DNA from 3 places in the Citrobacter meridianamericanus genome. Region 3 is predicted to be linked to each of the others. Evidence: predicted binding sites of a transcription regulator. Region 3 holds the regulator's gene; each other region holds the start of a gene.

Region 1 (10,302 bases), 1.3 Mb from region 3:
TAGCGCCGATCAATTGATATCAGGAAACTCTATGCGCACTCGCACCCTGGCAGATTTGGACCGCGTTGTCGCTCTCGGCGGAGGGCATGGATTAGGACGCGTTCTTTCCTCACTTTCCCCTTTAGGCTCACGCCTGACGGGTATCGTCACCACGACCGATAACGGCGGCTCGACAGGCCGTATTCGTCGCTCTGAAGGCGGGATCGCCTGGGGAGACATGCGTAACTGTCTCAACCAGTTAATTACCCAGCCCAGCGTCGCATCCGCTATGTTTGAGTATCGTTTTGGCGGAAATGGCGAACTTTCCGGGCATAACCTCGGAAATCTGATGTTAAAGGCACTCGATCACCTCAGCGTGCGGCCTTTAGAAGCCATCAATTTAATTCGTAACCTGCTGAAGGTCGATGCGCATTTAATTCCGATGTCGGAGCTGCCAGTGGATCTGATGGCTATCGACGATCAGGGGCATGAAGTCTATGGCGAAGTGAATATCGATCAGCTCACTATCCCTCCTCAGGAGCTGATGCTGTCGCCAAAAGTCCCCACCACGCGGGAAGCGGTTGAAGCTATCGCCGAAGCGGATTTGATTCTGATAGGGCCAGGCAGTTTTTACACCAGTCTGATGCCGATCCTGCTGCTCGACGATCTGGCGCAGGCGTTACGTCGCACGCCGGCCCCGATGGTCTACATCGGTAATCTCGGCCGCGAGTTAAGCCTGCCAGCAGCCAGCCTGACACTCAACGATAAGCTGGCAATCATTGAACAGTATGTTGGCAAGAAAGTGATTGATGCCGTAGTTGTGGGCCCGAAAGTGGATGTTTCCACCGTTACCAATCGCGTTGTCATTCAGGAAGTGCTGGAAGCCAGCGATATTCCCTACCGCCATGATCGCCAGCTATTGCATAGCGCGCTGGAAAAAGCGGTACAGGCGTTAGGCTGAGCGAATTTGCCTGATGGCGCTGACGCTTATCAGGCATACACAACCTTGACGTTTCCAGGCCGGATGACGGGTCTCCCCCACCTTCAACAACGCGTTAAGACGCCGCGATAAACAGCTCGCGCAACTGATGCAACTGGTCGCGGATCGTCGCGGCCTCTTCAAATTCAAGATTCTGCGCATGCTGCATCATTTGTCCTTCCAGCTCGTGAATCTTCTGCTGCAGCGCTTTTGGCGTCATATCCAGTTCGACAACCTCAGACTTCGCACCTGCGCGTGACTTCCCTTTGCCTTTCGCCTTGGTCTTCGCAATATTCTGACCCAACGCCAGAATATCGACCACTTTCTTATTCAGCCCCTGCGGCGTAATGCCGTGTTCTTCGTTATAAAGCTGCTGTTTCTCACGACGACGTTCAGTTTCACCAATCGCTTTGGCCATTGAGGCGGTAATTTTGTCGCCGTAAAGAATAGCCTTACCGTTGATGTTACGCGCCGCACGACCAATGGTCTGGATCAGCGAACGTTCAGAACGCAGGAACCCTTCTTTGTCTGCGTCCAGAATCGCCACCAGCGAGACTTCAGGCATGTCCAGGCCCTCACGTAACAGGTTGATACCCACCAGCACGTCAAACTCGCCCAGACGCAGGTCACGAATGATTTCCATGCGTTCCACGGTATCGATGTCAGAGTGCAGATAGCGCACTCGCTCACCGTGTTCTTCGAGATATTCGGTGAGGTCCTCCGCCATGCGTTTGGTGAGCGTAGTGACCAGCACACGTTCGTTAATCGCCGCACGGGTGCGGATCTCCGACAGCAGATCGTCAACCTGCGTCGCCACCGGACGCACCTCAATGACCGGATCCAACAGGCCGGTCGGTCGTACTACCTGATCGACCACTTCATCACCAGATTTCTCCAGCTCATAGTTACCCGGCGTCGCTGAAACGTAGATGGTTTGTGGAGCCAACGCCTCAAACTCTTCAAATTTGAGCGGACGGTTATCCAGCGCCGAGGGCAGACGGAATCCGTATTCAACCAGGGTCTCTTTACGCGCCCGGTCTCCGCGATACATGCCGCCAATTTGTGGGATTGTGACGTGGGATTCATCCACCACCAGCAGACCGTCGGCAGGCAGGTAATCAAACAGCGTCGGCGGCGGCTCGCCGGGGCCACGCCCGGACAGATAGCGGGAGTAGTTTTCAATCCCCGAGCAGTAACCCAGCTCATTCATCATTTCCAAATCGAACTGTGTACGCTGGCTTAACCGCTGTTCTTCCAACAATTTGTTATTTGCCAACAGAATTTTACGCCGCTCTGCCAGCTCAACTTTGATTTCTTCCATCGCCTGCACGATACGTTCGCGCGGCGTCACGTAGTGCGTTTTAGGATAGATGGTGTAGCGCGAAATCGTGGATTCGACCTGCCCGGTGAGCGGGTCAAACAGCGATAAGCGTTCAACCTCTTCATCAAACAGTTCCACACGCAGCGCGATGTCGTCGGATTCAGCCGGGAAAATGTCGATCACTTCACCACGCACACGGAAGGTCCCGCGCTGAAATGCCTGATCGTTGCGGGTGTATTGCAGTTCCGCAAGGCGGCGCAGGATCGCGCGTTGATCGATAATCATCCCTACCGTCAGATGCAGCATCATCTTCAGGTACAGATCCGGATCGCCCAAACCATAGATAGCGGAAACGGAGGCCACGACGACGACATCCCGACGCTCCAGCAGCGCTTTGGTTGCCGACAGGCGCATCTGCTCAATATGTTCGTTGACCGAAGCATCTTTCTCGATGAAGGTGTCAGAACTGGGTACGTAGGCTTCCGGCTGATAATAGTCGTAGTAAGAGACGAAATACTCCACCGCGTTATCCGGGAAGAACTCTTTCATCTCACCGTACAGCTGAGCAGCAAGCGTCTTATTGGGGGCCAGCACCATGGTAGGACGCTGCAAGTCCGCAATCACGTTAGCGATGGTGAATGTTTTCCCAGACCCCGTCACCCCCAGTAGCGTCTGATGCGCCAGACCATCCTCCAGCCCTTCTTCCAGACGGCGAATTGCCTCAGGCTGATCGCCAGAGGGTTTAAAAGCGGAATTAAGTTTGAACGGTTTACTCATGAGCAGCTACCTGAAGCAATGGGCGGGCAGGTGTGTAATTTTACTCGCAGTGGTATATTTTGCCAGTAAAAAATACTGGATGAAAAAACAGTAACACGCCAGAATATTTCTGATACGCCATCTGAACGAGCGTGAGTACAGGCTAAAATTTGGCCAGAGACAAGATAAAACACCAGCAAAAACGTGTTATCCCCAAAGCAATGACTTTTTTAACATTTGTCAAGCTACCCGATGAAAGTTTTGTGGCAACACATGACACTTCTGCGACAGCCATTGCTTTTATCTAACTTTCTGTAATTTAATGATTATTATCACAAGCCGTCTTTCGCATCAATTTAGTCGCAACCCGCGTCTTCTCTCGCTTACATTGTGTTTTCTAACTCTAATACACAAGGTTATCCACAGGAATAGTGGATAACTGCCTCCAACCCGTATGGACTGTAGCCTGGCAAAAACACCCTGACTCTCTTTTCCGCAGGCATAAAAAAAAATTATCGCTATTTTTTGATATTTATCAGCTAACGAAGCAACCTGGAATGGCCGGGATCTTGCTCGCATTTTCATCATTTTCCTGCCTGCACCATCACGATACCGCCAGGCACTGGCAATGTGCACAAAACAGCCCTTCCCATCTGATGAACCGGACATTTTTGCGCTTTTAGTATGCTATCACGCTGTTTCTACCACGAATCCCGCTTCTGGCAAGAGAATTGCAGGTTTCTTCCGACGACCTGTTAGTGGGGCCGATAACATCATGATGGAGAAATCTATGTTGAGTCTTCGCGCAGTGAATCACTATTACGGCAATCAACACTCATTGTGGGATGTGGATCTCGACCTGCTGCCCGGCAAATGTACCGGCGTGCTGGGGCTTCCGGGGATGGGAAAGACTACGCTTGCCAATTGCATTATCGGCAATTTACCGATTGAAAGCGGAACCATGTTCTGGCATCAGGCTGGCGCACCGCCGCGCGACCTGAGTCCGATTCCGACGGCAAATCGCATTGCGCTGGGTATTAACTACGTTTCACAAGAGAGACGGATTTTTTCACAACTAACGGTCGAGGAAAATCTGCATATTGCGCGTCAGGCGGTTGAAGAAAGCGAAACGATGAACAGCAGCGATATTTACCACCTGTTTCCACAGCTTTTCGAACTGCGTCAGGTCAAAGGAGTGGCATTGTCGGAGGAAAATCAGCACCAGCTTGCGCTCGCCAGCGCGCTGGTCACACGCCCGCGCCTGCTGATCCTCGATGAACCCACGCGAGGAAGTGGTCAGGCTTATATCCACAGGCTGGGTAATCTGATTGTCAAGCTAAGCCAGGAACTTGGCATCGCCATTATGCTCGCGGAGCAGAGCCTGCCGTTTATTCGACGGGTCGCCGATTGCTATTGCCTGTTACACCGTGGGCGTAACGTAGCGCAGGGGCAAATAACACCGTTCGGCGACCCGCTAATTAACGACTGGGGGACAACGCAGATAAAGCGCTAAGATCGATATAATGCCCTGTTGATGCCTGCTCCGGCTTTTCTGCCAGCCAGGGAATTTCCCCCAGCAGCGGTGCCGCAAGCACACGCCTGAGCGTCGCCATATATTCTGCATGACGTTTTCCAGGCGGCGTCACATCATTGGCGACCCATCCGGCAAGGGTCAGTCCGGCCTGCTGCACCGCCTGAGCGGTCAGCATGGCGTGATTGATGCAACCAAGCTTAACGCCAACCACCAGAATCACCGGCAGTTGCTCCGCTTTTACCCAGTCAGAAAAACTCAGTGTTGGCGAAAGCGGCGTAAACCATCCGCCCGCGCCTTCTACCAGTACCCATTCAGCCTGCTCTTCCAGCGTGCGTAATCCCGCAGACATCACGGAGGCCTGAATGGGGCGCCCTTCGTCAGCACTGATGATATGCGGTGAGGTAGGTTCCGCGAAGGTATACGGATTGATGGCTGCATAATCCACGGCTACAACGCTATTGCGCTGTAGAGCCAGCGCATCGCTATTGCGCAGTCCTTCAGCCGTTATTTCACTACCGGACGCCACGGGCTTATAGCCGACGGTTCGTAATCCCAACAACCCCGCCGCCTGGAGCAGCGCGCAGCTGGCAATAGTTTTACCCACTTCGGTGTCTGTCCCGGTGACAAAATACGTGCTAGTCACGTTGAATCACTCCCAAAAATAGATGATAGGTCAGCGGATATCTCCCCTGCTGCTGGGGCCAGGCTAACTGCACCTGGTGCAACTGTGAACGAGTAAGTAAGCGCTGCTCGCGGCCATCATGCAAATGCGTCGCGCCGATGCCTTTCAGCGAGCGCATGGCGCTTAGCGCGTCGTTAAACCACAGCGTGATGGCATGAGACTGGTAGTCAACATTCCAGCCATCCAGGGCGCTTTCCAGCTGTTCCACGGGCAAAAAACGGTTGGCATGCTCCCGGTCATCAACCGCTCGCCACGCCTGACGCAGTTCTGGCATCGAGCCGTGTGCCAGGGTACTAAACGCCACTATCCCGCCCGGGCGTACCACCCGGTACAACTCGCTTAACGCGCCGCGTAAATCGCTACACCACTGCACGGCCAGATTGCTCCAGGCCAGGTCAAAAGTGGCGCTCGCCTGCGGTAGAGCTTCGATATCCGCCAATAAATAGTGATGAGCAACATCGTGACGCTGTGCTTCTGCCAACATTTGCGCCGACAGATCCAGGGCGCTGACTTTGCTCCCCTGCTGCCGCCAGTAACGACTCATACGCCCCGGGCCACAGCCCGCATCCAGCACGTGGTCGAACTGACGACCATCCAGTCGTGCCAGTAACGCATCGGCGCTCTGGCGCTGGAGTTCAGCGTGTTGTTCGTAGAGGGAAGCCGCGCGACCAAACGCGGCGGCAATGGCTTGCTTATCAACCTGCGCCATGCAGCACCTCCAGCAAGCGGTCGATGTCCTGGGGCTCATGCGCCTGGGTCAGCGTGAGACGAAGTCTGGCGGTGCCGACCGGCACGGTGGGTGGACGGATTGCCGTCACCCAGCATCCCTGTTGCCGTAATACCTGCGCCAGTTGCAAGGCTTTATGGTTGTCGCCAACGATCAGCGGCTGAATAGCGCTGTCTGAATGCGCCAGCACTAAATCAGGGGTCGTCATGCCGGCGCGAAAACGCCGGATAAGCATTGTCAGTTTTGCTCTGCGCTCGTCACCTTCACGGCTGCGGATCACTGTCAGCGCAGCGCGTAAAGCCTGAGCCTGCGCCGGAGGCATACTGGTGCTGTAAATCAGATGACGGGCAAACTGCAGCAGATAATCGGCCACGCTGTCTGAACACAGGATTGCCGCGCCGCTGACGCCAAATCCCTTCCCGAAGGTCACCACTAACAGCTCAGGTTTCACCTGTTGATGGAAGCATGAACCGCGCCCTTCCTCACCGGTAACGCCTATACCGTGGGCATCATCCACCAGCAGCCATGCGCTTTGCCGCTCAGCCGCCGCGTGGATTTCAGCCAGTGGCGCGCTGTCGCCATCCATGCTGAACACGCCTTCGGTCACCACCAACTGCTGCCCCGGACAGGAGGCAGCCAGCAGACGTTCCAGATGCTGCGCATCGTTGTGGGTAAAGCGACGTAGCACGGCGGGGCTAAGGCTCGCAGCCTCCAGTAGCGAGGCATGGCTGAGTCGGTCGGCGACAATCCGATCCTCTTTGCCCATCAGCGCGGTAATGACCGCCTGATTAGCCGCAAAACCGGAGATGAACAACAGCGCCCGCGAATAGCCCAGCCAGTGGGCCAGTTCTTCTTCCAGCGCCTGATGCGCAACCGAATAACCGCTGACATGACCCGAGCCACCGCTGCCGACCCCAAAACGCTCTGCCCCCTGCTGCCAGGCACAAATAATCTGAGGGTGGTGGCTTAAGCCAAGGTAGTCGTTGCTGGAGAAATTCAGATACCGGCGATCGTCTGCCTGCAGCCAACGACCGGCGCCCTGCGTCACCGCATAGCGCCGACGCAGGGCATCGGCAGAACGACGCAAAGCGAGCGCATCGTCTATTTTTTGCTGCCAGGTCATACGGTTGCCGCGTTGTAGTAATCGTCGGTATCCGGAGTACGCAGCGCCTGTTCCAGACGTTGCTGCTGTTCGTTATCGCCCGCCAGCACCGCCGTTTGTTGCGGATTCAGACCCAGTTTGCGGAACAACAACAGGTCTTTATCTTCGTTCGGGTTCGGGGTGGTCAGCAATTTGCAGCCGTAGAAAATCGAGTTGGCCCCGGCCATAAAGCACATTGCCTGGGTTTGTTCGTTCATCTGCTCGCGTCCGGCAGAAAGACGCACGTACGACGTCGGCATCATGATGCGCGCAATGGCGATAGTACGAATAAAATCAAACGCATCCACATCGTCGTTATCGGCGAGCGGCGTGCCCTTTACTTTCACCAGCATGTTGATGGGAACGCTTTCTGGCGGGGTGGGTAGGTTCGCCAGTTGCAGCAGCAGACCCGCGCGATCGGTGACCGTTTCCCCCAGTCCCACAATCCCGCCGGAGCACACTTTAATGCCCGCCTCACGCACTTTATCCAGCGTATCCAGGCGCTCCTGATACGAACGGGTGGTAATGATATTGCCGTAAAATTCCGGCGAGGTGTCGAGGTTGTGGTTGTAGTAGTCCAGACCCGCATTGGCCAGGCGCTGGGCCTGAGATTCGTCCAGCGTGCCCAGCGTCATACAGGCTTCCAGCCCCAGTTCTTTCACGCCCTGAACCATCTGTTCCAGGTAAGGCATATCGCGTTCGTGAGGATTCTTCCACGCCGCACCCATGCAAAACCGCGTTGAACCGGCTTGTTTCGCCTTACGTGCAGAGTCCAGAACCTGTTCAACTTCCATCAAACGTTCCGTTTCCAGGCCGGTTTTATAGCGGGAACTTTGCGGGCAGTATTTACAATCTTCCGGGCAGGCACCGGTCTTTATCGACAACAATGTACTGACCTGAACCTGCTGCGGATCGAAGTGCTGACGATGAATCTGCTGCGCTTCAAACAGCAGATCCAGCAGCGGTTTTTCAAATAATTCGGTGACTTGCGACATTGTCCAGCGAGAAGAATGAGCCATATTGGTATACGTTTCGTTGTCAGTTTGGTGTAGACTCGTAAACCTAAATCTTTTTAATTTGGTTTACAAGTCGATTATGACAACGGACGATCTTGCGTTTGACCAACGCCATATCTGGCACCCTTACACCTCCATGACCTCCCCGCTGCCGGTTTATCCGGTGGCGCGTGCCGAAGGTTGTGAACTGATATTAGCCAACGGTGAGATGCTGATTGACGGTATGTCATCCTGGTGGGCGGCGATCCACGGTTACAACCATCCACAGTTGAATGCCGCGATGAAAACGCAGATTGATGCTATGTCGCACGTGATGTTTGGCGGCATTACCCATGCCCCGGCCATTGCGCTGTGTCGCCAGTTGGTGGCGATGACGCCAGAGGCGCTGGAGTGCGTTTTTCTCGCGGATTCAGGTTCGGTCGCCGTGGAAGTCGCGATGAAAATGGCACTGCAATACTGGCAGGCCAAAGGCGAATCCCGTCAGCGTTTCCTGACATTTCGTAACGGTTATCACGGCGATACTTTCGGCGCGATGTCGGTCTGCGATCCTGACAACTCAATGCACAGTCTGTGGAAGGGTTATCTGCCGGAGAACCTGTTTGCGCCCGCTCCGCAAAGCCGGATGGGCGGCGAATGGGACGAACTGGATATGGTGCCTTTTGCCCGTCTGATGGCCGCACATCGCCACGAAATTGCGGCGGTGATCCTTGAGCCGATTGTGCAGGGTGCTGGCGGCATGCGCATGTACCATCCTGAGTGGTTAAAGCGCATCCGTAAAATGTGTGACCGGGAAGACATTTTGCTGATTGCCGATGAAATCGCCACCGGATTTGGTCGCACGGGCAAGCTGTTTGCCTGTGAGCACGCCGATATCACTCCGGACATTTTGTGCCTTGGCAAAGCGTTAACCGGCGGAACCATGACCCTTTCCGCTACCCTGACCACGCGTCAGGTCGCAGAAACCATCAGCAACGGTGAAGCCGGATGTTTTATGCATGGTCCAACTTTCATGGGTAATCCACTGGCCTGCGCCGTCGCCTCCGCCAGCCTGTCGTTACTCCAAACCGGCGAGTGGCGTTCGCAGGTAGCGGCCATAGAAACGCAGCTTCGGACAGAACTCGCCCCGGCGGCAGACTCCGGTTGGGTCGTCGACGTGCGCGTGCTTGGTGCCATCGGCGTCATCGAAACCACGCACCCGGTGAATATGGCCGCGTTGCAAAAATTCTTTGTCGAACAGGGCGTGTGGGTAAGACCGTTTGGTAAGCTCATTTATCTGATGCCGCCGTACATTATCAAGCCCGAACAATTGCGTCGCTTGACCCAGGCCGTCAACGAGGCTGTGCGCAATGCAACATTTTTTAGCGATTAATCAGCGGTAAGCTCTACGGTTTCTGACTACACTTTTTGGCTAACGAGAGGAGTCAGCATGAAACTAATCAGTAACGATTTGCGCGATGGCGAAAAGCTTCCTCATCGCCACGTCTTTAACGGCATGGGGTATGACGGGGATAACATTTCCCCGCATCTGGCCTGGGATGACGTACCCGCTGGGACCAAAAGCTTTGTCGTAACCTGCTACGATCCTGATGCGCCAACCGGCTCCGGCTGGTGGCACTGGCTGGTGGTTAACCTGCCTGCAGATACCCGGGTTTTACCGCAAGGGTACGGCTCAGGGTTGGTTGCGTTGCCGGAAGGCGTAATGCAAACACGCACGGATTTTGGTAAAGCAGGTTATGGTGGCGCCGCGCCGCCGAAAGGTGAAACCCATCGTTATATCTTTACGGTTCATGCGCTGGATGTGGAGCGTCTTGATGTCGATGAGGGCGCCAGCGGCGCGATGGTCGGATTTAATGTCCATTTCCACTCGCTCGCCAGCGCCTCGATTACGGCGATGTTTAGTTAACCTCTGTGCCGGATAAGCGACAGCGTATCCGGCATTGTGTTACAGAAACTCAGGCAACAGTTTCAACAAGGTTCCCTGGGCTAGCAGTTCGGTCGCGCACTCGATATCCGGGGCGAAAAAGCGATCCTGCGTATAGTGGGCAACCTGCGCGCGCAAAGCCAGGCGCGCCTGCTCCAGCAGCGGGCTTGAGGTTAACCCTTCACGCAGGTCAATCCCCTGACACGCCGCCAGCCATTCTACGGCAATCACGCCGCGCGTATTCGC
Region 2 (10,302 bases), on a different replicon from region 3:
CTGTCGCAGGATCTCACGGCTTTGTGGTGCAAGTTTCATACGTTTTCTCCTTAACCGGCGGGTTTCCCCGCCGGACATTAATCAGTTACTGAAGACATAGCCGTCATGGAACACATAGCCGCTGCTGAACAGGTCACGCGCCCAGGCTTCAAAATCGAAATAACTGCGCAACGGCTCCGGCACCTCATTTAACAGGCCGTTGTCCTCCACCATCTCCCGTGCATAGTCTTCCTCGCTTTCCGCCTCGCCGCGGTACGCATCATCAAACGCGTCATAGTCACATTCGCCGGTATACTCCGCCCAGGCGATAAAAGCGGCTTCCCTGCCCTCTTCTTCGGCGCGTTTGTAAGCGGCGATAAAATCCCAGTCAATGGAGCATTCAGAGACGAACTGCGACGGGATACCTTCCCAGTCCTGGAACATAAACTCGGCATCCCATTCATCGGCATGCAGCGCCTGACAGGCCTCGTAAAAATCCTCCCTGCCATCAAATTCCGTCAGATCAAACCATTTGCCGAAAATGCTGCCGCAGTTGTATTTGTGATACGTGCCCACGTAAACAGCAGGTGTGGTGGTCGTAGTGCTCATAAAAAATCCTCCATAGTCGATGTCGTCTGAGTTCCGGCTTACGCCGTGCCGACACGACAGCCGGGCGAAAAGCGGAGGATGCAAGGGCGTCACCGAAGCCGCAGCGCAGTAAAAAAGCAGGAGCAGGCTGGACGGTTTGACGGCGAAAAATGAGCCGGAAAACGACGGGAAGACGGCGGATAATGCCTTTGAAATAAACTGCGACCGGGTGAAGGTGACGGCGTTTACGCTTCCCTTGCATCAGCCGCGGCCCGGCTACAGTAGAGGCACGGCGTTTGCCGCAGGCCGCACGGGACGTAACTCACTGCGAAGCCGGAACAACGTGGAGGAAGAGCATAAAAGCGGAGCCGGCGACATCCTTATCCTTCGTGGTAGATTCAGGGGGCCGCGCCCCCTGCTGTTCGCTACACTGGCCGGATTGCTGACAGGGCATTGCGGACAAGACTGATTTCTGCACGCGCTTCTGCCATGACCTCATGTAACAGGGTTAAATCCATCCACCGGCGCGGAGGCTCGCCCGGAATACGCAGCACATCGCACATCTGGCCACATGCCAGGATTTGATCAACTTTGTCGCTGATAACAAAGAACTCGACGCTGCTGTAGCGTGCCCCTTTGTTCAGGATGGCATCGAGCACCACCGGCAAATTGTCATCATCGTCCAGCCAGCAGGGCATATCATTTTCCTTCACAACCAGACGGAAATTTCGGGTCTGACGGTAAAACAGCGTATTCCCGCGCGTGGTCAGCGCCGCCTGAATCCGGCGCGAATCTTCCCGGACCTGCCGGGAGATATCCCGCACGGCGCGGTACAGGCAGTCCGTTACAGCCTGAATCTCCGGCTCCGTCAGCCATTCCCCGGCCCAGGGGAAGGCTATCTGTGTTCCGTTCTCCGGAAGCTGCGGCGCGTCAGCATAGCGGCTGCCGGATAAAATAATCTGCGCTGGCGTCCCGGCTATTTTTGTCATGGCACTTTGCAGCTCTGCGGGTACTTCACCGGTACAAAGCAAAGGCAGAAGATGAACAATATTTGCCGCATCCAGACGGACATAAATGCTTATCCATCCCGGTTTATTTACCGGATCACGCTGATCAACATCGGTATGGTCAGGCCATCCATAATCAGCAATCAAATCGCGCGCACGGCGCATCACAAGGGCGGTTAAAGTGGTGATTTCCTGCATAATGGGTTCCTCTGAATGGGGTCAGTACACGCCGCCCGGGCGGCGTGTTGATTTCAGTTTTTGAGTAAGGCGCGAACTTTCGCCGCATCAGCCAGCCGACGGGTAATGCTTTCCGGCACTGGATGGTTCTCATCCCGGGCGGACCATTCCCTGTGCCATAACGCCTGTTCGGCAGTGGTCAGCAGGGTTTCAAGCAGATCAGCCGGCACACTCACCGCCGGAACGGCCTGTTTCACCTGTTCAATCAGATCCATCACTGCACCGGCAGACACGCCCGACTCAAGCTGTTGTTCTTCCGGTATGGCGTCCATACGCGCCAGTACCGCCCTTGTGTCCTGTTCCGAAACGGCATATTCCATTCCATCGGCAAGCGCCTCGATATCCGCCGGGGACCAGACAATGAGGTTCAGCGGGGTTTCTGCGGGATACTGCTCACGCAACAACCGGCAGAGGGTTTCACAGGTTCCGTACATGTTTTTCTCCTTAGTCCTTAAAGCAGGTATCCAGCTCAAGCATTTCGTTGTACGCCGCCATAAACAGGGCATTGATGCGAAAAAGCGTCTGACGGGCCAGGCGTTCGGTCAGCACATCAGAATCAAAGCGATAGCGGTGCTCCATACCATTCAGCGCGTCCCGCAAGTCACTCATGTTGTTGGCAAGATCCGCCACTTCTGCGCGGAGTTTTTCGTGTCCGGCATAGTTCATTACGCGGCCTCCGGATAAAAGACGTCGTTGGCGGCCGGGTACTGCATGGCGCGCCGGACGGCGGCCAGACGTTGCTGTCCGGCCCGGTGATACTGCTCAAGCATTTCGATACCGATGTAGCGACGGCCAGCCTGGAAGGCGGCCACGCAGGTGGAGCCACTGCCGGCAAAGGGGTCGAGAACAATCGCACCGGGATGTGTGAAGGACTCAATCAGCGGTTGCAGACTGGTCACAGGTTTTTCAGTCGGGTGATGCCGGTTGCCTGAATATTTCCACGCAATCACGTCATTCAACGGGTTTTGCGGCAGGGGCGGACGGCCTTTTGCAAGGATGTAGGCGCATTCGTGGCGATAGCCCACATATGCGGCCTTCGATGTGTAGGTTTTGGTAAACACCAGGTGGCCGACAACGCTGAATCCCGCATTTTTCCAGGCGGCCATAAAGCGATCGACGCGGTTCCAGCCGTAGAAGCTCACCATCAGCGCGTCTTTTTTCAGCACGCGATACATCTCATGGCAGGCGGGTTGCAGCCATTCATCGGTTTTATCGCCGGCGATGGTACGCCCCTGACGGTCACGAAAACCGACGAGATATGGCGGGTCGGTGAGAATGAAATCGACAGCATTATCCGGAAAGCCGGACATGATATGGACGCAATTACCCTGGATAAATCGGGACATGGTAGTTCTCCTTTCTCAAATGCGGCGCCAGTTACGCCGTGCCGATACGACAGCCGGGCGAAAAGTGGAGAATGCAGGGGCGGTGCCGCAAGCCGCAGCGCAGTGAAAAAGCCCACGCTGGCTGGACGGTTTGACGGCGAAAATTGAGACGGAAAACGACGGGAAGACAGCGGGTAAAGCCTTTGAAATAAACTGCGACCGGGTGAGGACACCGGCAGAGCGAACCCTTGCATTCGAAGCGGCCCGGCTACAGTAGCGGCACGGCGGCCACACGATGGCAGGAACCTGAAAAACGGCCTATGTTCTGAACTGATGAAAACACAGATTTCGCATGCGAAATCTACACCGGAGAAACGATAATGTGCGGTCGGTTTACGCAGTACAACTCCCGCGAGGAGTACCTGGCCTTTCTCGGAGAAGAAGCAGAACGGGACATCCCGTATGATCCGGAGCCCGTCGGCCGCTACAACGTTGCGCCCGGAACCCGTGTATTACTGCTGAGTGAACGCCGCTCGCAGCTGCATCTTGATCCTGTTCACTGGGGTTATGCGCCGGAGTGGTGGAACAAGCCCACTCTCATCAACGCCAGAAGTGAAACTGCGGCCGGCAGCCGGATGTTCAGGCCACTCTGGGAGCACGGACGGGCCATTGTTTTTGCTGACGGCTGGTTTGAGTGGAAACAGCAAAACGGCGTGAAACAGCCGTTTTTCATTTACCGCAAGGACGGAAATCCACTCCTGCTCGCTGTCATCGGGAAACCACCTTTTGAGGATGGCAATGACCAGGAAGGATTCCTGATCGTCACGGCAGCTGCGGATGAGGGACTGCTGGATATTCACGATCGGCGACCGCTCGTGTACTCACCGGCTGCCGCACGTAAATGGCTCAGTGAAAACACAACCGGTAAAGAGGCGGAAGACATTGCCCGTGAGGGCAGTCTTTCCGCCGAAGATTTCACATGGCACCCCGTCAGCCGGGCTGTTGGCAATCCCGGGAACCAGGGCCGGGAACTTATAGAGCCACTGGCTTAGCAGACGGTGAGATACCCGGCATCCACTCACAGGGTTATGCACCGTTTCTGTGGATAACCCAGAGCCTGTTTTATCTGCCAGAACAATGACCTGGCAGGAGCAGGTAAAATTCTCCTTGCAGGACGGGAAATATCTTAAATAATACTGTATATAAAAACAGGTATTTTAAGAGGTATGCCATGTTACTTTTTGTCGCCCCCGAACAGGAGCCGGTGCAGTCCACTGCCCCGCTGTTCACCGAACGTTGCCCGGCGGGTTTTCCGTCGCCGGCCGCCGATTACACGGAGGAGGAACTTGACCTGAATGCCTATTGTATCCGGCGTCCGGCTGCAACGTTCTTCGTCAGGGCTATCGGGGATTCGATGCGGGATATGGGTCTGCATTCCGGCGATTTAATGGTTGTCGACAAAGCTGAGAAACCCATGCATGGAGATATTGTCATCGCAGAAACAGATGGCGAATTCACGGTTAAACGCCTGCAGCTGACACCCCGTATCGCCCTGCTGCCGATGAACCCGGCCTATCCCACTCTCTATCCGGAAGACCTGCAGATTTTTGGGGTGGTGACAGCCTTCATACACAAAACACGGGGCATGGACTGATGTACGCGCTTGCTGACGTGAATTCGTTCTATGCCAGCTGCGAAAAGGTTTTTCGCCCCGACCTGCGAAACAAACCCGTCGTCGTTCTCTCAAATAACGATGGCTGCGTCATTGCGAGAAGTCCTGAAGCGAAGCGGCTGGGCATCAAAATGGGGGTACCGTGGTTTCAGCTGAAGTCGATGAAATTTCCGGAGCCGATCATCGCCTTCTCCAGTAATTACGCGCTATACGCATCGATGTCGAACAGGGTCATGGTTCATCTGGAAGCGCTGGCGCCACGCGTTGAGCAGTACTCGATTGACGAGATGTTTCTCGACGTGCGGGGTATTGACAGCTGCATCGATTTCGAGGATTTCGGCCGGCAACTGCGTGAACACGTCAGGAACGGGACTGGCCTGACTATCGGTGTCGGGATGGGGCCGACCAAAACGCTGGCTAAAAGCGCACAATGGGCGTCTAAGGAATGGCGGCAGTTTGGGGGCGTGCTTGCTCTGACGACTGGCAATCCAAAACGAACGGAGAAACTGTTATCACTGCAGCCAGTAGAAGAAATCTGGGGGGTTGGCCGCAGGCTCTCAAAGAAACTGAGCACAATGGGGATAACAACTGCGCTGCAGCTGGCGCGCGCGAACCCTGTATTTATCAGGAAAAATTTCAACGTTGTGCTGGAGAGAACCGTCCGGGAACTCAACGGAGAAAGCTGTATTTCGCTGGAAGAAGCGCCTCCGCCGAAACAGCAGATTGTCTGCAGCCGATCCTTTGGGGAGCGTGTTACGACGTATGAAGCCATGCGCCAGGCAGTTTGTCAGTACGCTGAGCGTGCAGCTGAAAAGCTGCGCGGCGAGCGTCAGTTCTGCAGGCATATTGCCGTGTTTGTGAAAACATCGCCGTTCGCCGTAAATGAGCCCTACTACGGTAATCTGGCCAGTGAAAAACTGCTCATCCCCACGCAGGATACACGGGACATCATTGCCGCTGCCGTCAGAGCCCTGGACAGGATCTGGGTGGATGGTCACCGTTACGCAAAGGCAGGCTGTATGCTGAACGATTTCATGCCAACCGGGGTATCGCAGCTGAATTTGTTTGATGAAGTACAGCCGTGGGAACGGAGCGAGCAGTTGATGCAAGTTCTGGATAGTATTAACCATTCCGGTCTGGGGAAAGTGTGGTTTGCGGGACGGGGCATTGCTCCTGAGTGGCAAATGAAACAAGAAATGCTTTCCCCTGCGTACACAACGCGCTGGAATGATCTCCCGGTGGCAATGATAAGATGATCTGCCACCGAAAGATTTCGCATGCGAAATCTAGGTTGTATCAACTCGTCAGAAATCGTCATCTGAATAGCCAGATTTCGCATGCGAAATCTCTGCTTCAGCGGCAGACAAACTTATCTCTTTATGGCCTACCGGGGTTACTAACGATGTATACTTAACGCCCCTGATTTCATGGATCTCAATACTATCCAACTTCAGTTCAAGTACGTCTTGCTGAGGTTTGTTTCGGGAGAGAACGGTAAACTCTCGTCTGAAATCACGATTGGTCGTTGTCATCTGAGGGTCAAACTCAGCGTAGTCATCGTCTTCTCTATACATTGAAACTTGCGCTTCCAGTCGTCTGAGTTTGGCGTTTTTAACTGCCGATGACTTATGAAACAAGATCACATTACACGCATTTTCCTCCCCTTGGCCAGAAGGCATTTGAGCAGACGAAAACTTGATTCCATCCAGTGAATATTTGTCCGTGATAGACAGATAATCAGCAATAGCTTGCGTTAGCAGATAGTTCGATTCAGCGAGCTCAGGCACAACCGGCATAACTAGTTTGCGTGATAGTGTTGCTATGAAACGGCTACGTTCATATCTGACCAGATATTCAGGATCAAAACGGCTTACACCGTTTACAGCCACTCTGCCGAGTACCGTCAAATCGAGGAGACGTACAGGACGCAGTACCCGAAATTCAGAAACTACTACGAAACTACCGACCGGAGGACGGACTTCCGAAACGGCATTAGTTTTGGATGTTGCTCCATAAAATACAGATATTCCTTTCGCGTTCATCCGACCATAAGGTGCTAAATCGGAAGGAGGGGGGCCAAGCCTTGATTCTGGCATGTGCAACGCAGACTTAATGTCATCCTCGGACTTAAAAATCCGTCCACGATAAAGAGGCGTATCTGGAGTGAAATCGGTAAAGGCTGAAGGGTGATTATCAAAGAGATAACCGAACACTTCATCAAACGTTTCAAGGGCATCATGATTGAAAAAACGATTACTTTCACGAAGCTTCTTTTCCATTAAAGCCCATTTGTTGGAAAGCTTAGAAGAAATGGATATTGCTGAGATGAAGAGTGGATCTTCACCATATTTATGTTCTTCAGTTCCCCGTTCGAACCAGCAATCCAACAGTATTTTTGAAAGATCTTTAATCACATCGATATTGGATGAAACCTCTTGTTCAAGAATCTCGATAAGAGGAGAACCTTCCTGAACACCATACTCATGGTCTACTTCGCCAGGAGAATAATATTTTTCTATCAGCCAGTCAGTTTTATTTCCCAATGCATGCATAGACATGGTTCGGTCTTCATTACCACAGTAGTCGCATGGTCTGTAAGAATCCGGGTCATTAATGATCATGTGAAAGAGAACCGGGTCATTCTTCAAACAGTGACTGCAAACTCTCTTGTAATCCTCGTCAAGCATCGTGATGCTCCTGTAAAAATTTCGCATGCGAAATCTCAATATCTAATTTCGCCGATAGAGTTCTTTAACGCTTGCAGATAGCTGGTAGTGCTGTTTTGCCCACCGCCCGTAGTTATTAACGGACTCATACTGACGCTCTGCAGCACCATCACGGTAATACTGTATATGGATAATCCCATGTAGCTGCAGATAGCTGGCTACCGTTGTTACATTATTGCGAATGAAGCGCGTGTGGCTCTGGAACACATCAAGATCAACTCCGTCCTGTCCTTCATCAAGCGCATCAAGAATAAAAGCGACTAATGCAGAAGCGATAGAACGTCTGCCAGAGCCTGCGATACAAGCATCAAGCTCTTGAAAGGTCATGTGGATTTCCTGTTGTAACGGTAGCTGGCATCCTCTTCAATTGCCGCCACGAACCATCCGGTAGCCGTTTGCCTGTCTATGCTATCAGGCAAGGAAGCGACTAACTGCTCAAGTGGAAGTGTACGATTAGCTCTGAATATCAGCGCCGACATACCACACCAGTCCTGGTTACTTTCTGGCTTCCAGCCGATGCTGAGCATCAATGTTAACGCCGTCTGAGCTGCCCACAACGGAGTTTCAGCCGGGTTAGAGGACCATGAAAGTAACGCCGCACCGGGTACGGGCCTGCTTCTTGTAACATATCCCAGATTGATAGCTGCTTCTGTTAATGCGGCAGCTGCTTCGGATTGAGTTCCGGGATATCGAAGCGCCCAGAGGCGGACAATTTGGCCACGGAATGCCGTGGCCATTTCGGTGAACGGGGTTGATTTCATCACTGAGAGCGCATCCCTTTGACGCGTAGTTCAGAAGCCTCAACTGAAATCTCACCAGTTTCCATTTTCACCCACACATACCCAGCTTTATCTGGCGCACGGTCAGTCATTATTACCCCTTGCTGACCGTCTATCTCGACAACAACCTGCCATGTTTTTACATCTGAATTACTGTCCAAAAGCTTGGTTGGTTTTTTGTTCTGAGACTTAGATTTCGCATGCGAAATCTCACCTTTGCTTTTGTTCTTAACTGCATCAAGAACAGCTTTAACCTGCGAACGTGAAATACCAGACTCTCGCGCAGCTGCGACAAGCTTCTCGGCCTCTTCGGGAGACTTTTCATTTACCTGTATCAGTGTGTATGCCAGATCGACATCGGATGTGATTTTATCCCGGAGAAGGGCGGTAACATTTTCTGGTGCATCAATGAGACGAAGGTGTTTACTGACAAATGAGGTAGGCTTACCCATTGTTTTTGCGATCTGCTCACCCGTCATATTGAACTCATGCTTGAGCTCATAGAACGATTTTGCAGTCGCTAATGGTTTCAAACCAGACTGCTGCAGATTTTCAATGAGCTGACCGATGATGCGTTCTTTTCTTTCCCGTGGTGGTTTACCGACATAAATATCAATGTGGGTATCACCACGCTTGCGGGCAGTGCGAACACGCGTTTCGCCTAACCATATCTGGTAGCCACGTCTGTCACGAGGATAACAACGAGGCGGGGTAAGCATCCCTATCGTTTCGAAGGTATCAGCCATACCATCGATAATATCTTCCTCGAAGTCTTCTTCAGGTCGCACTTGTTCTTCAGCATAAACCAGATTTATATCGACACGGATTATCTGTCCATCAGGTTCGATATCCGGACGGGCAATATCCGCCATAATCTGGTGCGCAGCTATATCATGGTTCTGCTCATCTGGTTGTTTATTTGCAATGACCTGTTCAATATCAGAAACAACAGATGCATTTTTTTTCATTTCCTGCTGCGCCTGGAGTCGTCTCATAAACGGTTTCTTGGCCATTACTTACCTCCTGCGAGCAGAATAATTTTCCTAGTAAGTTCTTTATACTGAATTGCAGGAAGACATTTGGGGTCATATTCATCAAAGGAGAGACCAAGTTCTATCGCTTCTTTTGCAGCAGCAGGTACAAATGATATATAGGCGAGAATGTATTCTTCAGAGTAGCCTTTTCCCTGAAGGATCTCGATGAGGAGATTCAGGTTCAGTGTATCAATAGGCCCCAGATATCCTTCTTTAAGTGGCTTTTTATAATTTTTGACCTGCGTCTGCGTCACATAAGTCCCCATGAACTGCAGCGAAGGATTGTAGTTCCGCTTAATTTTCTGCATATAAGTAAGCTGTTTACCAACTGCATTACGGGCCTGCTTCTCCAGCAGGGTAGGGATCAGAAGGTAATCAGCTGACATATGCGCTGCGATCATGACATTTGAATAAGATGGCGCTGAATCAGCAATAATAAAATCAAACTGTTTCTTCAGTTCTTCAATACGGTCCCTGAAGTCGAACATGCAGTCGCTGTTTCGGTAGTTAATTTCATTAAGTTCACTGGTAGCACCGATAAAAAAGCGCCCGCCAGGAAGCTCAATCGGTCGAATCTCTGTTTCAGAAAAGAAAAGCTGATATGTATTCGCTTCACCGGGTGTAAAACTGTTACTTAAAGGTTCGCGTTCTATCTCATAAGGTAAGCCGTCAGGGAATGCCCTCTCCGTCAGACCAGTTGTCCAGTCCATATCAATTTCAAGCACACGGAAACCAGCTTCACGAAGGTCATGTGCGATTTCACTGGATGACTGCGATTTAACGATTCCGCCCTTCTGACTACATACAACGATCAGTTTTCCGATAGGTCCAATTTTCAGTGTCATGTAACAGTCCTTAAGATTTCGCATGCGAAATGTTTGAGAAGGGGCGGCACGGCTTGAAAGAGTATTTCAATAATGAAATGAATTCATTGCGGGATTTCATACACACTCCT
Region 3 (10,302 bases):
GCGGGCATGGATGATAAACATCTCACATTCGCCGTTACCCGAGACCGTGTTGATGAAATCGCACAGAAATTCGTAGCTGTCCTGATCATCAATGCCAATACGGGTTTTCACCGTGACCGGTATCGACACCACATCACGCATCGCTTTGACGCAATCAGCGACCAGTTGCGCATTTCCCATCAGACAAGCGCCAAACATCCCATTTTGAACACGATCGGAAGGGCAGCCCACGTTGAGGTTAATTTCATCATACCCCCGCTGTTCAGCGAGCTTTGCGCACTGCGCCAGTGCAGCCGGATCGCTCCCACCCAGTTGCAATGCGACCGGATGTTCTTCTTCGCTATACGCCAGATAATCGCCTTTGCCATGAATGATCGCACCGGTAGTTACCATCTCCGTATAGAGGAGCGTCTGGCTGGACAGTAAGCGCAAAAAGTAGCGGCAGTGCCTGTCCGTCCAGTCGAGCATCGGCGCGATAGAAAAACGATGAGCGGGAAAAGCGGTAGACTGAGATTCAGGCAGCATGGCGAATATTCAAGCATCCGGTTAAAAAAGGGGCGCTACTATAGCATAGACCGTTACGATAGTGAGCCACATCCTCACAGTTCTCCATCTCTGGTGCCGACCAACGCTACTTACGCCCCGGTTTTCCGTCGTGAGATCCAAAAAACTGCGGCGGATGGTCAACCCAGCGATCCTCGCGCGTGGCGGCATAGACCGGATTAAGCGGATAATAAATGCGATTGTATTTTTTGTTCGCCTCACCCACGACCAGCAGACGTACCTCTTCACTGGTGTTATTGATAAAGGTGTGACACACGCCAGTACCTGCAGGAAAACCAACACTGTCGCCAGGCTCCAGCTTCCATAAATAACCGTTAATCCAGGCCTCAGGATATCCTTCCAGCACATAGATAAACTCTTCTTCATCACTTTCAGCATGCGGGTAAGACGTGCGCCGACCTGGCGGCAGGCGTTCATGATGAATGCCGAGTCGTCCTAACCCCAATTTGCGGGCAAGCGGCGCTCCTATGGCAAACAGCTCATCGCTGTCTGGGTAGGTGGAATCATCGGCCCCCTCAACTTCACGCCAGTGACGAATACAATCGGGTCTTTTCATGTTTATTTTCCAGTATTGCGATGGCTCAGGTATAGCACATCGCGGCGGATCTCGGCGTTTTAAGCAGAACATGTTAAAGTAAGGGATTAACCTTCCACGCAAATCGAGGCGCCAAATGGACAAAACCACTACGCAAGAGTTATTGGCTCAAGCTGAAAAACTCTGTGCGCAACGCAACGTGCGGCTTACGCCACAACGCCTCGAAGTGCTGCGACTGATGAGCCTGCAGGAAGGTGCCATCAGCGCTTACGACCTGCTCGACCTGTTGCGGGAAACCGAGCCGCAGGCCAAACCACCAACCGTGTATCGCGCGCTCGATTTTCTGCTTGAACAAGGGTTTGTGCATAAGGTGGAATCCACCAACAGCTATGTCCTTTGTCATCTGTTCGATCAGCCAACGCACAGTTCTGCGATGTTCATTTGCGACCGCTGTGGCGTGGTAAAAGAAGAGTGCGCAGAAGGTGTGGAAGACATCATGCATACGCTGGCGGCCAAAATGGGCTTTGCTTTGCGACATAATGTTATTGAAGCCCACGGGCTGTGTCCGGCCTGTGTGGAAGTTGAGTCATGCCGTCATCCAGGCGACTGCCAGCATGACCACACAATTCAGGTGAAGAAGAAAGTTGGGCGTTAGTCAGGTGGGAGAGCGTACATCCTTGTACTCTCAGGAGGGAAGGGTCAATTACCAGCGGTAATCATTACGTTTTTCCCAATCGTTAACTTCTTTTTCCGCCTGATCTTTGGCGTAACCGTAACGCTCCTGGACTTTACCAACCAGTTGGTCACGTTTACCTTCAATGACCGTCATATCATCATCGGTCAGTTTGCCCCATTGCTCTTTCACTTTACCTTTAAACTGCTTCCAGTTGCCGCCGACTTCGTCTTTATTCATCATCAAGTCCTCATCGTTAGGTTGTGAATAGCGAGAGTGCCATGTCCAGACACATGCTGTTTTCTCTGGACGTGAGAATAAGTGTAGTCAGTGATTCTGGGTTTTATTTACTATTCGGAATTTTTAACCATTCTGATCAGGCAAACCAGGTTCCATTACGCCAGTGACGCCGCCAGATAAAGGCCAGCGACAGCCCGCGCAACGCGAGGAAAACGGTTAACGCCAGCCACAAACCATGATTTCCCAGCCACGGCAACGTCAGGAGCGTTAAGGCGAATCCCACTGCGGCAACGGCCATACTGTTACGCATTTCTGCAGCCCGCGTTGCGCCAATAAACATACCGTCAAGCAGATAACACCACACGCCCACCAGCGGTAAAACCACCTGCCAGAAAAGATAGCGATCGGCCAAAAGTTGGATTTGCGACAGTGAGGTCAGCAGCGCCACAATCTGCTCGCCAAACAAGGCATAGATCAGCGAAAAAAGGATTGCCACAATTCCTGACTGTCGACACGCTGCTCGCCAGACATCCAGCAACTGGCTGCCGTCCCGCGCCCCATAGGCCTGGCCCGAATGCGCTTCCACGGCATAGGCAAATCCGTCCAGTGCATAAGCGGTAAACGTCAGCAAAGTCATCAGTACGGCATTAACCGCAATGATATCGCCTCCCAGACGCGCCCCCAGCACCGTAATGGCCCCAAAGCAGAGCTGCAACAGCAGCGAACGCAGCATGATGTCACGGTTGAGTGCCAACAAACGACGGAAGTTGCCCCGCCACGCCTGTTTCAACATTGCCAGCGATATTCCGCGCATATGCAGGACTTTGCGCACCATCATCAGACCGATAAGCAGTGTGGCATATTCAGCAATCACCGTTGCCAGTGCCGCACCCTGCACGTTCATATGCAGACCCATCACCAGCCATAAATCGAGCGCAATGTTGAGAATATTGCCGACAATCAGCAGGATAACCGGCGCTCGCGCATACTGCACGCCCAGCAACCAGCCGAGCAGCACCAGATTCGCCAGCGAGGCTGGCGCGCTGAGCCAGCGGATTTCAAGGAAACGCCGGGCTTGTTCAAGTACAGGTTCACTTCCCCCGACAATATGCAGCGCTAAATCGATAATCGGCGTGCGAAACAGCGCGATAAGTACCCCTGCGCCCAATGCCAGCATCAGCGGCTGTACCAGCGCGCGCGCCAGCGCCTGTGGATTTTTCGCACCAAATGCCTGCGCGGTAAGACCGGTGGTACTCATGCGCAAAAAAAGAAGCAGCATAAAGAGAAAACTGGTCGCCGTGGCCCCGACAGCAACGCCGCCAAGATAGACCGGGCTGTCCAGATGACCAATCACAGCAGTATCCACCAACCCCAGCAAGGGAACGGTGATATTGGAGAAGATCATCGGTAAGGCGAGGTGCCAGAGCGCTTTATCAGAGGCGGTAAAGAAAGGCATACAGGAAAGCCTGATGAAAAGAAGTGAAAACTAGCTGTGGCGCAGAATGCGCCACAGTATTAATACATGATTACAGCCATTCACCGTTACGAATGACGCCTACCGCCAGCCCTTCAATGGTGAAGTTTTGCTCGCGCAGATCGACAACGATAGGTTTAAATTCACTGTTTTCTGGCAGAAGTTCAACCTTGTTGCCCTGCTTTTTCAGGCGCTTAACCGTGACTTCGTCGTCGATACGGGCAACAACAACCTGTCCGTTACGCACGTCCTGAGTTTTATGCACCGCCAGCAAATCGCCGTCCATAATACCGATATCTTTCATCGACATACCGCTAACCCGCAGCAGAAAATCGGCGTTCGGTTTGAACAATGAGGGATCGACCTGGTAGTGGCCTTCGATGTGTTGCTGCGCCAGAAGTGGCTCGCCTGCCGCCACACGACCGACAAGCGGTAATCCTTCTTCTTCTTCCTGCAGCAGTCGAATACCACGCGATGCACCGGAGACAATTTCCAGCACACCTTTACGCGCCAGCGCTTTCAGATGTTCTTCAGCAGCGTTTGGGGAACGGAACCCCAAACGCTGCGCGATCTCCGCACGCGTCGGTGGCATACCTGTCTGGCTGATGTGATCTCTAATGAGATCAAACACCTCTTGCTGCCTGGCCGTTAACGCTTTCATTCCGCCCCCTGGGTGTATATACAGTTATGCTGTGAGTATATACAGCTAAAGGTGATTTTGGAACCGCAAACTGCACAAAAAGCAGGAGATTTATGAAGATGTGGAATCCTTATCGCAAATGCGGCCACAACAGAATGCCCCAGGTGATCAGAGCAACGAAAATAGACAACAACACCGCCGCAGAACCCATATCTTTCGCCCGGCCGGAAAGTTCGTGATACTCAGAGCCTATGCGATCAACCACCGCCTCAATCGCACTGTTGAGGATTTCAACGATCATCACCAGCATCACGGAACCAATTAACAGCACGCGGGTAATCGCATCGACGTCCAGCCAGCAGGCGATAGCTACGCCCAGCAGCACGGCAACGCTTTCCTGGCGGAATGCCGCCTCATTGATCCATGCGGCGCGAAAACCTTTCCAGGAATAGCCTGCAGCTTTGATAATTCGGGTGAATCCAGTGGTATTATTGGCCATCAAAAAGAACCTTTTTACATTATTAGCGTCAATGTCATTGTAACGTTACCCCGTTTGTTTCAGGGGGTGGCAAAGCAGCGCGAAGTATGACGGGATACCACAGAAATTCACTAAACTTTCTGATATCCTTGCAGCGCATTTGCATTATTAACCAGAGGCTTTACATCGTTTATGTCCGGCTGGCCACGAATTTACTACAAATTACTGAATTTACCATTAAGCATCCTGGTAAAAAGCAAGTCTATTCCGGCAGAACCTGCCCCGGAATTGGGACTCGATACGTCTCGTCCCATTATGTACGTCCTACCGTACAATTCAAAAGCAGACTTGCTGACGCTGCGTGCCCAATGTCTGGTGCACGATCTCCCCGATCCCCTGGAACCGCTGGAGATAGACGGGACTCTGCTGCCGCGCTACGTGTTTATTCACGGCGGCCCGCGCGTGTTCACCTATTACACGCCGAAAGAAGAGTCCATCAAGCTGTTCCATAACTATCTCGACCTGCATCGCAGCAATCCAGATCTGGATGTGCAGATGGTGCCGGTTTCGGTGATGTTTGGCCGTGCGCCAGGACGCGAAAAAGGCGAAGTCAATCCGCCGCTGCGCATGCTGAACGGCGTACAGAAATTCTTTGCTGTGTCCTGGCTGGGTCGCGACAGTTTTGTCCGTTTCTCCCCATCAGTCTCCCTGCGTCGTATGGCGGATGAACACGGTACGGATAAGATAATCGCTCAGAAACTGGCACGCGTGGCGCGTATGCATTTTGCTCGCCAGCGTCTGGCCGCGGTTGGCCCTCGCCTCCCTGCCCGCCAGGATCTGTTTAATAAGCTGCTGGCGTCAAAAGCGATCGCTCGCGCGGTAGAAGATGAAGCGCGCAGTAAAAAAATCTCCCACGAAAAAGCACAGCAAAATGCCATTGCACTGATGGAAGAGATTGCCGCCAACTTCTCCTACGAGATGATCCGCCTCACGGACCGAATTCTGGGCTTTACCTGGAACCGTCTGTATCAGGGGATTAACGTTCATAATGCGGAACGTGTACGTCAGTTGGCGCACGATGGGCATGAAATCGTTTATGTTCCGTGCCACCGCAGCCATATGGACTATATGCTGCTGTCGTACGTTCTGTATCATCAGGGGCTGGTTCCACCGCACATCGCTGCCGGTATCAACCTGAATTTCTGGCCGGCAGGTCCGATTTTCCGCCGCCTGGGCGCGTTCTTTATTCGTCGTACCTTCAAGGGCAATAAGCTCTACTCCACCGTTTTCCGTGAATACCTGGGCGAGCTGTTCAGCCGCGGTTACTCGGTTGAGTATTTTGTCGAAGGCGGCCGTTCACGTACCGGTCGTCTGCTCGACCCGAAAACCGGCACGCTGTCGATGACCATTCAGGCGATGCTGCGCGGCGGTACGCGTCCGATTACCCTCGTACCGATCTACATCGGCTATGAGCACGTAATGGAAGTAGGCACCTACGCAAAAGAGCTGCGTGGCGCGACAAAAGAAAAAGAGAGTCTGCCACAAATGCTGCGTGGCTTAAGCAAGCTGCGTAATCTGGGTCAGGGCTACGTTAACTTTGGCGAGCCGATGCCGCTGATGACGTACCTCAATCAGCATGTGCCGGAGTGGCGTGAATCTATCGATCCTATCGAGTCTATCCGCCCGGCCTGGCTGACGCCGACAGTGAATAACATTGCCGCCGATCTGATGGTGCGCATTAACAACGCTGGCGCGGCCAACGCCATGAACCTGTGTTGTACCGCGCTGTTGGCTTCCCGCCAGCGCTCTCTGACCCGTGAACAGTTAACCGAGCAGCTTGACTGCTACCTTAGCCTGCTGCGCAACGTGCCGTACGCAGCAGACTCAACTGTTCCTGCACAGAGCGCCAGTGAGTTGATCGACCACGCCTTGCAGATGAACAAGTTTGAGGTCGAGAAAGACACCATCGGCGACATCATCATACTGCCGCGCGAGCAGGCCGTATTGATGACCTACTATCGCAACAACATTGCGCACATGCTGGTTCTGCCTTCGTTGATGGCAGCCATTGTAACTCAGCGCCGTCGTATTTCACGCGTCGCGCTACAGCAGCATATTGATGCGTTGTATCCAATGCTGAAAGCCGAGCTGTTCCTGCGCTGGGAACGCAATGAGCTTGCCGGAGTGATTGACGAATTGGCCAGCGAAATGCAGCGCCAGGGATTGATCGCTCAGCAGGATGGCGAACTGCATATTAACCCAGCCCGCTCCCGTACGCTCCAGCTGTTGGCTGCGGGTGCTCGCGAGACGTTGCAACGCTACGCCATTACCTTCTGGCTGCTGAGCGCCAACCCGTCCATCAACCGTGGTACGCTTGAGAAAGAGAGCCGCACCGTGGCGCAACGCCTCTCCGTACTGCACGGCATTAACGCGCCGGAATTCTTCGACAAAGCGGTATTCAGCTCTCTGGTGCTGACGCTGCGTGACGAAGGATTCATTAGCGATACCGGAGATGCCGAGCCGGAAGAGACGATGAAGATCTATCAGATGCTGGCTGAACTGGTCACATCGGATGTTCGTCTGACCATCGAGAGTGCCACACAGGGCGAGTAAGTAAAAAAAACCGGTCGAAATGACCGGTTTTTATTTTGCAGGCTAAGCCAAACTCAAAAATGCCAGTAGCTCATCGCCAGTCCTAAAAACAGTACCAGCCCTACATAGTTATTGTTCATAAACGCTTTAAAACAGGCATCCCGTTCACGATTAACGATCAGCTTCTGCTGATACACAAACAGCGCACCCGCCACCAGCAGTGACCAGTAATAGCCCAGCCCCAGCCCGTTTAGCCAGCCCACCAGCGCCATCAGCACCAGCACGCCCACCTGCAGAATACCAATGATCAGCTTGTCGTTTTGACCAAACAAGATCGCGGTCGATTTAATGCCAATCTTCAGGTCATCATCCCGGTCAACCATCGCATACTGGGTGTCATAGGCCACCGCCCAGAGAATGTTGGCGAGGAACATCAGCCAGCAGCTCAGCGGCACAGACTCGCTCACGGCAGCAAACGCCATCGGAATAGACCAGCCAAACGCCGCCCCCAGCACCACCTGCGGCAAATGCGTATAGCGTTTCATAAACGGGTAAACCCACGCCAACGCTAACGCCGCAACGGACAACATAATGGTCATTGTGTTGAGCGTTAAAACCAGCAGGAAGGCGAGCAATACCAATACGACGAACAGCGTTCGGGCTTCTTTTTCGGTGACGGCCCCGCTCGGCAGCGGTCGATTCGCGGTGCGTTTAACGTGTCCGTCAAATTTCCTGTCGGCATAATCATTCACCACGCATCCGGCGGCGCGCATTAACCAAACGCCGGCGACAAATACCGCCAGGATCCACAGTTGCGGCATGCCTGGGGTCGCCACCCACAATGCCCATAGCGTAGGCCAGAGCAGCAGTAAGGCGCCGATTGGCTTATCCGTACGCATCAAGCGGTGAAACGCCAGCAGCTTATTCTGCGTCAGACTCCACTCCATCTTTATCTTCCTCTCAGTACAACGGCGATGCAGGTAGGAAAAGTTCGGTAAGCATCAGCGGCTTACCGCTCAGCCGCAGGCGGGAACGTCGCCCCCACAGCGCAGCATCACGGCCAATCTCAATAAAATCTCGGGTCAATGTCGATGACGTAAACAGGTAGCGCCCAAGTGGGGTTTTTCCCAGGTTTTGTAAGGCCAGTTCAGGGCCGCACAAAGTTGATTCAGGCACCACTGTGCGCCCGGCAAGCCAGGGTTCACCGTCCGCGCAGAGCAGGATTTCACGCAACCAATAACGGGGTTCTGTCGGCAGCAGCATCAGTTCTTCAGCCACCTCATTTTGCCCAACAAATCCTTCGCGAAGTAACGTGACGGTAACCTTTTTTCCCTGCTGCTCAAAACGTTTAGTCATGGAATCTTCCAGTAACAACCAGTCGAGCAGTTGCGGGTCCAGCGCCGGAATCGCATCAAAATAACGCAGCGCACGCAGTTGCGTTAACGCAGGGTGTGGCATGCCTTACTCTCCGATTTATAACCTGAAGGCATTGTATCGCAGAAAATGCATTACGGGGTGAGCAAACACAATTAAGTGATCGTCAAAGCAACATAAGTGTAACAATTAGCACCGAAGGATAAAAAAAGGTGCGCCAGGAGACGCACCAGTTGTTGCAAAATCAGCACTGCGGGGAAATGTTTACCCCTTGCCTTTTACACTGCTGATAAAGGTGGATCGGGCGGATTTGGATCCCAGACGCTCAGCTTCATCAAGCAGCTTCAGCGCTTTATCGACATCGCCTTTCGCCACGGCATCCTTAATGCCCTGGTTAAAATAACTTTCCGTGTCATTTAGCATTGGCTCACTTTTCTTCACCGGTTGTGGCGCTGGAGTAGCCACTGTTGCAGCCGGGGCCGCGTAGGCCACCGCAGGCGCGGCGGTATTGCCAACCGTGACAGGGCCAGGGCCGGATGAACCAAACAGCGGCCCAACCAGAACACTGGAAGAGGAGCTGGTTTTGACTTTCAGCTTCAGCAGACCGTCGGTGGTATGACGGGCAATCGGGTCTGGAATATCCGGAATCGCGTTCCCTACACCTTTGGCATAGGCTTTTGCCGGGTCAAGCAGGGTCGTGGTCTGCTGGAGATCTTTATCCGTGGTAAAGACCAGCATATAGAGTTTTTGCTGGCCCAGCGCAGGCGTCAGACGCATGACTCCTTCCAGGCGATCGGCACTCATCACGCCGGGTTCCTGATAAGTGAAATAACTGCTGGGGAAGAACGCAGATGGCGTCATGTTCTGATCAAGAATTAAAACGTTTGGTGCAAATACGCTGGTTTGTTTGTTGACTTCACTGGTCAGCGTCAGGGTTAACTCACCAATATTCGCGGGTACACTGTACGCAGCGACTGGGCCAGTAATACCAGCAACATCCAGATGCTGACCCGCTGTCGCTAGCTGTGTCGACTGGGTTTTGGATTGATCAACCGGCGTCCAGGTTAACTGTTGTAGCGCAGCAGTGGGAATAGCTGGAGCCGCGGTGGTGTTCTGCGGAACAATATTTACATCGGCCAGGCTGATGCCAGGCGCGCTGGCAAATAACCCTGCAGATAAACAAAGGGCAACGAGACTTTTCTTCATTTTCATTGTTATCACCTCAGATAGCATGGGTTCAGCGGTGGCCAGGCAATAGCGCGCTAAACCGTAATCAAGAGGGGCTGGCGCCCCTCTTTCGGTCTTTACGTCAGATTAGTGCTGAATTACCACCAGATTTCCATCTGGGCACCGAAGGACCACTCATCGCTGTCGCCACGGCTGGTTGTGCTGATACCAGAGTTGGTTGCGGCGGCATATTTAGAAACTTTGTCGCCATTTTTCACGTAACCCCACTCTTCATCCCATTTGGCATAGGTTGCGAAGACGCGGATTGCCGGGCGAGACCAGATGCTGTCGCCCGCCTGCCACTGTTGCGCCAGGGTGATTTTGTACTGGCTGTTGCGATCACCAGTTTGCTGAGATTTGACGTTGTCGTAACCGACTTCCAGCAAGGTGCTCATGATCGGCGTCCATTTGTACATCGGACGGATACCGACGGTGTACCATTCGGTACCCAGGTCGTTATCCAGGTCGATGTTCTGATACATACCGACGTACATCAGGTCCCACT

The links. Region 3 encodes LexA, which represses DNA repair genes until DNA is damaged. Its sites were predicted from a motif close to TNCTGTATGTACATACAGNA; they were not measured.
Region 1: uvrB (excinuclease ABC subunit UvrB) is a predicted target of LexA. The motif match lies at 3,130-3,149, and genes of this name have one in related genera.
Region 2: umuD (translesion error-prone DNA polymerase V autoproteolytic subunit) is a predicted target of LexA. The motif match lies at 4,331-4,350, and genes of this name have one in related genera.

The regions. Positions count from the first base shown of each region.
Region 1 covers NZ_CP101036.1:3,622,119-3,632,420, forward strand. Annotated here, with positions in the region: gene yvcK (uridine diphosphate-N-acetylglucosamine-binding protein YvcK) at 32-940, shown strand; gene uvrB (excinuclease ABC subunit UvrB) at 1,035-3,056, opposite strand; gene NMD08_RS17865 (ATP-binding cassette domain-containing protein) at 3,826-4,548, shown strand; gene bioD (dethiobiotin synthase) at 4,514-5,212, opposite strand; gene bioC (malonyl-ACP O-methyltransferase BioC) at 5,205-5,960, opposite strand; gene bioF (8-amino-7-oxononanoate synthase) at 5,947-7,101, opposite strand; gene bioB (biotin synthase BioB) at 7,098-8,138, opposite strand; gene bioA (adenosylmethionine--8-amino-7-oxononanoate transaminase) at 8,215-9,504, shown strand; gene NMD08_RS17895 (kinase inhibitor) at 9,562-10,038, shown strand; gene hutH (histidine ammonia-lyase) at 10,078-10,302, opposite strand, start outside.
Region 2 covers NZ_CP101038.1:68,230-78,531, reverse strand. Annotated here, with positions in the region: gene NMD08_RS27820 (hypothetical protein) at 1-39, opposite strand, end outside; gene NMD08_RS27815 (antirestriction protein ArdA) at 82-588, opposite strand; gene NMD08_RS27810 (hypothetical protein) at 993-1,772, opposite strand; gene NMD08_RS27805 (DUF1380 family protein) at 1,826-2,245, opposite strand; gene NMD08_RS27800 (hypothetical protein) at 2,256-2,477, opposite strand; gene NMD08_RS27795 (DNA methylase) at 2,477-3,157, opposite strand; gene NMD08_RS27790 (SOS response-associated peptidase family protein) at 3,517-4,188, shown strand; gene umuD (translesion error-prone DNA polymerase V autoproteolytic subunit) at 4,368-4,790, shown strand; gene NMD08_RS27780 (Y-family DNA polymerase) at 4,790-6,064, shown strand; gene NMD08_RS27775 (RES family NAD+ phosphorylase) at 6,113-7,366, opposite strand; gene NMD08_RS27770 (hypothetical protein) at 7,538-7,861, opposite strand; gene NMD08_RS27765 (hypothetical protein) at 7,858-8,295, opposite strand; gene NMD08_RS27760 (ParB/RepB/Spo0J family partition protein) at 8,295-9,326, opposite strand; gene NMD08_RS27755 (ParA family protein) at 9,326-10,192, opposite strand.
Region 3 covers NZ_CP101036.1:4,919,954-4,930,255, forward strand. Annotated here, with positions in the region: gene dusA (tRNA dihydrouridine(20/20a) synthase DusA) at 1-525, opposite strand, end outside; gene NMD08_RS23915 (cupin domain-containing protein) at 632-1,120, opposite strand; gene zur (zinc uptake transcriptional repressor Zur) at 1,236-1,754, shown strand; gene NMD08_RS23925 (CsbD family protein) at 1,803-2,012, opposite strand; gene dinF (MATE family efflux transporter DinF) at 2,149-3,468, opposite strand; gene lexA (transcriptional repressor LexA) at 3,539-4,147, opposite strand; gene NMD08_RS23940 (diacylglycerol kinase) at 4,257-4,625, opposite strand; gene plsB (glycerol-3-phosphate 1-O-acyltransferase PlsB) at 4,797-7,217, shown strand; gene ubiA (4-hydroxybenzoate octaprenyltransferase) at 7,271-8,143, opposite strand; gene ubiC (chorismate lyase) at 8,157-8,654, opposite strand; gene malM (maltose operon protein MalM) at 8,835-9,782, opposite strand; gene NMD08_RS23965 (maltoporin) at 9,896-10,302, opposite strand, start outside.